Regions from separate parts of the Metabacillus sp. 84 genome, predicted to be linked through region 2. Evidence: a T-box and tRNA genes for the amino acid it is inferred to sense, from the RefSeq annotation. Region 2 holds a T-box; the other regions hold tRNA genes.
What was found. The T-box of region 2 lies ahead of alaS (alanine--tRNA ligase). A T-box ahead of a tRNA ligase gene usually reads a tRNA of that ligase, here a tRNA-Ala.

Region 1: it has a tRNA-Ala gene. The T-box ahead of alaS (alanine--tRNA ligase) is inferred to sense a tRNA for this amino acid. The anticodon was not compared.
Region 3: it has a tRNA-Ala gene. The T-box ahead of alaS (alanine--tRNA ligase) is inferred to sense a tRNA for this amino acid. The anticodon was not compared.

What each region holds. Positions count from the first base shown of each region.
Region 1 covers NZ_JBNILN010000002.1:240-2,480, forward strand. Annotated here, with positions in the region: rRNA gene rrf (5S ribosomal RNA) at 23-138, shown strand; tRNA gene ACQCV8_RS04475 (tRNA-Val) at 433-508, shown strand; tRNA gene ACQCV8_RS04480 (tRNA-Thr) at 535-610, shown strand; tRNA gene ACQCV8_RS04485 (tRNA-Lys) at 786-861, shown strand; tRNA gene ACQCV8_RS04490 (tRNA-Leu) at 881-965, shown strand; tRNA gene ACQCV8_RS04495 (tRNA-Gly) at 973-1,047, shown strand; tRNA gene ACQCV8_RS04500 (tRNA-Leu) at 1,058-1,143, shown strand; tRNA gene ACQCV8_RS04505 (tRNA-Arg) at 1,154-1,230, shown strand; tRNA gene ACQCV8_RS04510 (tRNA-Pro) at 1,239-1,315, shown strand; tRNA gene ACQCV8_RS04515 (tRNA-Ala) at 1,328-1,403, shown strand; tRNA gene ACQCV8_RS04520 (tRNA-Met) at 1,421-1,497, shown strand; tRNA gene ACQCV8_RS04525 (tRNA-Ile) at 1,503-1,579, shown strand; tRNA gene ACQCV8_RS04530 (tRNA-Ser) at 1,592-1,684, shown strand; tRNA gene ACQCV8_RS04535 (tRNA-Met) at 1,868-1,944, shown strand; tRNA gene ACQCV8_RS04540 (tRNA-Asp) at 1,949-2,025, shown strand; tRNA gene ACQCV8_RS04545 (tRNA-Phe) at 2,196-2,241, shown strand, end outside.
Region 2 covers NZ_JBNILN010000013.1:25,011-27,251, forward strand. Annotated here, with positions in the region: gene ACQCV8_RS17045 (AI-2E family transporter) at 1-633, shown strand, start outside; T-box leader at 672-888, shown strand; gene alaS (alanine--tRNA ligase) at 973-2,241, shown strand, end outside.
Region 3 covers NZ_JBNILN010000008.1:130,302-132,542, forward strand. Annotated here, with positions in the region: gene rocF (arginase) at 1-732, opposite strand, end outside; tRNA gene ACQCV8_RS14660 (tRNA-Ala) at 898-973, opposite strand; tRNA gene ACQCV8_RS14665 (tRNA-Gly) at 984-1,058, opposite strand; tRNA gene ACQCV8_RS14670 (tRNA-Leu) at 1,090-1,171, opposite strand; tRNA gene ACQCV8_RS14675 (tRNA-Lys) at 1,187-1,262, opposite strand; tRNA gene ACQCV8_RS14680 (tRNA-Gln) at 1,266-1,340, opposite strand; tRNA gene ACQCV8_RS14685 (tRNA-Tyr) at 1,410-1,493, opposite strand; tRNA gene ACQCV8_RS14690 (tRNA-Thr) at 1,511-1,583, opposite strand; tRNA gene ACQCV8_RS14695 (tRNA-Val) at 1,616-1,691, opposite strand; tRNA gene ACQCV8_RS14700 (tRNA-Glu) at 2,113-2,187, opposite strand; tRNA gene ACQCV8_RS14705 (tRNA-Thr) at 2,202-2,241, opposite strand, start outside.

The DNA of each region.
Region 1 (2,241 bases), on a different contig from region 2:
CTTTTTTAAAAGAATGAATATGTCTGGTGACTATGGCGAAGAGGTCACACCCGTTCCCATACCGAACACGGAAGTTAAGCTCTTCAGCGCCAATGGTAGTTGGGGGTTTCCCCCTGTGAGAGTAGGACGCCGCCAGGCGTATCTTTTTCTTTTAAGAGGTTTGTGAACAGCAGGCAATGCCAGCAGCCGAAGGAGTAAGCCCCGGATCGCACATCCGTGTGTGAGGATGCGAACGACTGAAAGCGACAACGCAATGCGCCGCTCATCACAAGCCGAAAGCATCACCCAACAAAGTGAACGTAAGAGGGTTGGGAGGAGCAAGCAGTGCTAGGAGCCGAAGGAGAGAGCCCCGGAGCGCACATGAGTGCGTGAGGATGCGAACGAGTGAAGACGACAACGCAATGCGCCGCTCATCGCAAGCCGAAACTATATGGAGGATTAGCTCAGCTGGGAGAGCATCTGCCTTACAAGCAGAGGGTCGGCGGTTCGATCCCGTCATCCTCCACCATCCTATACTTCGGTAATTCGTACTTGGCCGGTGTAGCTCAATTGGTAGAGCAACTGACTTGTAATCAGTAGGTTGGGGGTTCAAGTCCTCTTGCCGGCACCATTCACAGGGTATTGTATAACCTGAGAGAGTGTAAATGAATGACCCATTAGCTCAGTCGGCAGAGCACGATCGAGTGATCTTCGAAGCGAAGCATCAGCGCCCAAATGGAGCTGCTGCTTGAATAAGCTTTCTGAGATTGGGGCGTCTTACATGCTCTGGGTGTAGGTAATATAAGGAGCCATTAGCTCAGTCGGTAGAGCATCTGACTTTTAATCAGAGGGTCGAAGGTTCGAGTCCTTCATGGCTCACCATTCGATTTTTATACAGTAAGCGGATGTGGCGGAATTGGCAGACGCACCAGACTTAGGATCTGGCGCCTTCGGGCGTGGGGGTTCGACTCCCTTCATCCGCACCATGTTTACGCGGAAGTAGTTCAGTGGTAGAACACCACCTTGCCAAGGTGGGGGTCGCGGGTTCGAATCCCGTCTTCCGCTCCATTTTTACAGCGCCGGGGTGGCGGAATTGGCAGACGCACAGGACTTAAAATCCTGCGGTAGGTGACTACCGTACCGGTTCGATCCCGGTCCTCGGCACTTTTATTAAGCGCCCGTAGCTCAATTGGATAGAGCGTTTGACTACGGATCAAAAGGTTAGGGGTTCGACTCCTCTCGGGCGCGCCATTATATTTCGGGAAGTAGCTCAGCTTGGTAGAGCACTTGGTTTGGGACCAAGGGGTCGCAGGTTCGAATCCTGTCTTCCCGACCATTTTACATAATTGGGGCCTTAGCTCAGCTGGGAGAGCGCCTGCCTTGCACGCAGGAGGTCAGCGGTTCGATCCCGCTAGGCTCCACCAATTATAATAACCTATATGGCGGCGTAGCTCAGCTGGCTAGAGCGTACGGTTCATACCCGTGAGGTCGTGGGTTCGATCCCCTCCGCCGCTACCATACAGGGACCTTTAGCTCAGCTGGTTAGAGCAGACGGCTCATAACCGTCCGGTCGTAGGTTCGAGTCCTACAAGGTCCACCATTTCCCTTGCACGGAGGAATACCCAAGTCTGGCTGAAGGGATCGGTCTTGAAAACCGACAGGGGGGTCAAACCCCGCGGGGGTTCGAATCCCTCTTCCTCCTCCATTTTCTGCAGGCAATGAGCATAGCTAAACTTAATACTTTTTATTATCGCGGGGTGGAGCAACGAGCGCTGCTTCCACGAATAAGCTTCGAGTTGTACTCGCCGAGACACTGCTTGATTTTGCTTCCTGAGGCGAGGACAGTCTACAAACAATGAGCATAGCTAAACTTAATACTTTTTATTATCGCGGGGTGGAGCAGTCTGGTAGCTCGTCGGGCTCATAACCCGAAGGTCGCAGGTTCAAATCCTGTCCCCGCAACCAAAATGGTCCGGTAGTTCAGTTGGTTAGAATGCCTGCCTGTCACGCAGGAGGTCGCGGGTTCGAGTCCCGTCCGGACCGCCATTTACGTTTTCTTGATACATAAGATAATCTATATTAAATGCTAGAGGGTTTTAATAAGCAAGAAATTCAGGGAAGCGACCTAGTGAACACCGCTCCGTATCTAGATACGAGTGGATGGGAACGGGGGAGCTGACGATGAGATTTAAGCTTAGTGAAAGCCGAAGCTAGATGGCTCGGTAGCTCAGTCGGTAGAGCAATGGACTGAAAATCCATGTG
Region 2 (2,241 bases):
GAACAATGGCTCTCCGGGATGATTGATACGATTATATTTTCGATTCGTTCATTATTTGATAATGCGGTGATTCTGACATTAATCCCGTTTCTGGTTTTTTATATGCTGAAGGATTTTACCCTTTTAAAAAAAACGGCTTGGTATTTAACTCCGAAAAAGTGGAGGAGAAGGGGCAAGGAGCTGATCCGGGATGCGGATGAATCGCTGGGAAGCTATATCCGGGGCCAGTTCTTCGTCTGTGTGATTATCGGATTGCTTGCTTTTCTCTCACTCTGGATTTTCGGGGTCAAATATCCGCTTGTGCTTGGGATAATTATTGCGGTTACTAACATCATTCCCTACTTTGGACCGGTGATTGGAGCGGTTCCTGCGCTGATACTGGCGGCCGCGATGTCAACAGAGACGGTAATTACAGTAGTCATTATTATATTGGTTCTGCAGTTTCTTGAGGGGAACGTCATCAGCCCGCTTATAGTGGGAAGAAGCCTTCATATGCATCCCATTGTTATTATGCTTGCGCTGGCTGCAGGAGGGGAGCTGGCCGGGATATTCGGCCTGATCATTGCCGTACCGGTTACAGCGGTGCTGCGTGTTATGGTGGAGCATGGAGTTCGCCTGCTCAGAGCTGATTGACAGGCGGGCAGGGTTTGACTATAATCATCAATAGAATACATAAAACATTGATGGAAACGAGTATGTTACAGTCCATTCTAAAGAGAGAATGCCTCCAGGCTGAAAAGGCATTTGATGAAGGGTAACAGAATGCTATTCCTGAGTGCAGGTAAAAGCCCTGCCGTCCCGTGACCGCGTTATGGCCGAATGAAGCTGATGGATGCCTGCATCCATAATCAGGGTGGTACCGCGAGCAAGCAAACTCTCGTCCCTGTGCAAATCAATACTGATTTGCGCAGGAACGGGAGTTTTTTGTTTTTGCAGAGTCCCCCGGCTTACATACAAAAAGGAGGATTACCAATGAAATTTTTAACGTCCGCAGAAGTACGGCAGATGTTTCTTGATTTCTTTAAAGAAAAAGGCCATGCCGTTGAGCCAAGCGCTTCCCTCGTTCCGCATGAGGATCCTTCATTGCTGTGGATCAACAGCGGAGTCGCTACCCTGAAAAAATATTTTGATGGACGGGTGATTCCGGCAAACCCAAGGATTTGCAATGCTCAAAAATCCATCCGGACGAATGATATTGAGAACGTCGGAAAAACAGCACGCCACCATACCTTTTTTGAAATGCTTGGGAACTTTTCGATAGGAGAGTACTTTAAGGTTGAAGCGATCGAATGGGCATGGGAATTCCTCACGAGTGACAAATGGATTGGCTTTGATCCAGAAAAGCTTTCTGTGACCATTCATCCTGAAGATGATGAAGCATTTGAAATCTGGACAGAAAAAGTAGGTGTTCCGGAAGACCGCATCATCCGCCTTGAAGGGAACTTCTGGGATATCGGCGAAGGTCCGAGCGGCCCGAATACGGAAATTTTTTATGACCGGGGTGAGGTTTACGGTCATGACCCGGAAGATCCTGAGCTGTACCCGGGCGGGGAAAATGAACGGTATTTGGAAGTGTGGAATCTCGTTTTTTCTGAGTTTAACCATAATTCGGACGGCACCTATACGCCGCTTCCTAAGAAAAACATTGATACTGGCATGGGGCTTGAGCGCATGTGTTCTGTGATCCAAAACGTACCGACTAACTATGAAACCGATCTTTTTATGCCAATTATTGAAGCAACAGCTAAGATTTCCGGTATGGAGTATCACGGCAGCAAGGAAAAGGATGAGGCGTTCAAGGTCATCGCCGATCATATCAGAACGGTTTCTTTTGCAGTCGGTGATGGAGCTTTGCCGTCAAATGAAGGCCGCGGATATGTGCTGCGCCGTTTGCTGCGCCGCGCTGTCAGGTACGCTAAGAAGCTCGATATTAACCGTCCGTTTATGTTTGAGCTTGTACCGGCAGTCGGAGAAATCATGGAAGCCTTCTATCCGGAGGTTCAACAAAAAACAGAATTCATTCAAAAAGTAATCAAAAATGAAGAAGAGCGGTTCCATGAAACGCTCAATGATGGACTTGCTATTCTTTCTGAGGTAATAAAAAAACAAAGGCAAGCCGGGCACCGCATCATACCAGGCGCAGACGTCTTCCGTCTTTATGACACTTATGGCTTCCCTGTAGAGCTGACAGAGGAATATGCAGAGGAAGAAGAAATGGAGATCGACACGGAAGGCTTTGAA
Region 3 (2,241 bases), on a different contig from region 2:
TACCGGTGTACCAACCCCTGGTGCATCATGCGGATCCAAGCCATCAAGATCCAGTGATAAATGAATGCCGTCAGTCCGTTCCTTTAAATAGTCGATCGTTTCTTCCATAACACGTGTCATCCCCATGCGGTCCACTTCATGCATCGTATAAACACGTATTCCTTTTTCTTTGATTAGTTTTCTTTCTCCTTCATCCAAGGAACGCGCCCCGATAATGACTACATTTTCTGGTTTAATTTTAGGAGAAAATCCCGCAATCCCTGTGAGCGCTTCATCCCCAATTCCAAGGCTTGCAGCCAGAGGCATGCCATGAATGTTTCCTGAAGGAGACGTATCCGCTGTATTTAAATCTCCATGAGCGTCATACCAGATAACGCCCAGATTTTGATAATTTTTTGCTAAGCCGGCCAGGGTCCCAATGGCAATGCTATGGTCACCGCCAAGGACCAAAGGAAACGACCCTGCTTTAATTGTTTCATCAACCTTTGATGCTAAAAGCTCACTTGCTTCTGATACCGCTTTCAAATTTTTCAAATTATATAGAGGTTCTTCCAATTCTTTTTCCCGTTTCCCAATGTTGATATCTCCACTGTCTTCGATGATATAGTGAAGGTGCTCAAGCCTTTCCGTAATCCCCGCATAGCGGATCGCGCTCGGACCCATGTCAACACCCCGGCGGGTCTGACCTAAATCCATCGGCACCCCGATAATATTGATTTTCTTTGCAGCCATGTGGTTTCCTCCTTTTCCCTCTGTGCTTCTATTCTACCTAGAAGGAGGCAGGTGACTCAACTCGACAATTTCATGTATAAAAATACAGATAATTCAAACTAAAACTGTAAAAGAAAACACAAAAAAAGCCTTACACCAAGTGGAAGACATTAATGGTTAAAGTATTGGTGGAGCCTAGCGGGATCGAACCGCTGACCTCCTGCGTGCAAGGCAGGCGCTCTCCCAGCTGAGCTAAGGCCCCCTAAGGGTAATGGAGCGGAAGACGGGATTCGAACCCGCGACCCCCACCTTGGCAAGGTGGTGTTCTACCACTGAACTACTTCCGCTAGTTCAAAAGGCAGGTCTCCGGAAAATAAATGCGGGTGAAGGGAGTCGAACCCCCACGCCCGAAGGCGCCAGATCCTAAGTCTGGTGCGTCTGCCAATTCCGCCACACCCGCATACAAAAATAAAAATGGTGAGCCATGAAGGACTCGAACCTTCGACCCTCTGATTAAAAGTCAGATGCTCTACCGACTGAGCTAATGGCTCGGATGGCTGGGCTAGCTGGATTCGAACCAACGCATGACGGAGTCAAAGTCCGTTGCCTTACCGCTTGGCTATAGCCCAATAATTTAGATACTCATCCTATCTTAACATGTCCAAACCATGAGGTTTTAAACCTGTCATGAAGAAAAATGGTGGAGGGGGGCAGATTCGAACTGCCGAACCCTAAGGAGCGGATTTACAGTCCGCCGCGTTTAGCCACTTCGCTACCCCTCCGTATGATTGAAAGACAGTGCCGGCAAGAGGACTTGAACCCCCAACCTACTGATTACAAGTCAGTTGCTCTACCAATTGAGCTACACCGGCGCAAATTAAAAAACAGCAAACAAAATATAGAATGGTGGAGGATGACGGGATCGAACCGCCGACCCTCTGCTTGTAAGGCAGATGCTCTCCCAGCTGAGCTAATCCTCCATATAGTTTCGGCTTGTGATGAGCGGCGCATTGCGTTGTCGCTTTCAGTCGTTCGCATCCTCACGCACTCATGTGCGCTCCGGGGCTCTCTCCTTCGGCTCCTAGCACTGCTTGCTCCTCCCAACCCTCTTACTTTCACCTTGTTGGGTGGTGGTTTCGGCTTGCGATGAGCGGCGCATTGCGTTGTCGTCTTCACTCGTTCACATCCTCATGCACGAATGTGCACTCCGGTGTTCACTCCTTCGACTCCTAGCACTGCTTGCTCCTCCCAACCCTCTTACTTTCACTTTGTTGGGTGGTGGTTTCGGCTTGTGATGAGCGGCGCATTGCGTTGTCGTCTTCACTCGTTCACATCCTCATGCACGAATGTGCACTCCGGTGTTCACTCCTTCAACTTCCGCATAGCTTGTCCGTATGTAAATGGTGACCCGTACGGGATTCGAACCCGTGTTACCGCCGTGAAAGGGCGGTGTCTTAACCGCTTGACCAACGGGCCGCATACATTAAGTAAGCTTCCAACCGGGCTCGAACCGGTGACCTCTTCCTTACC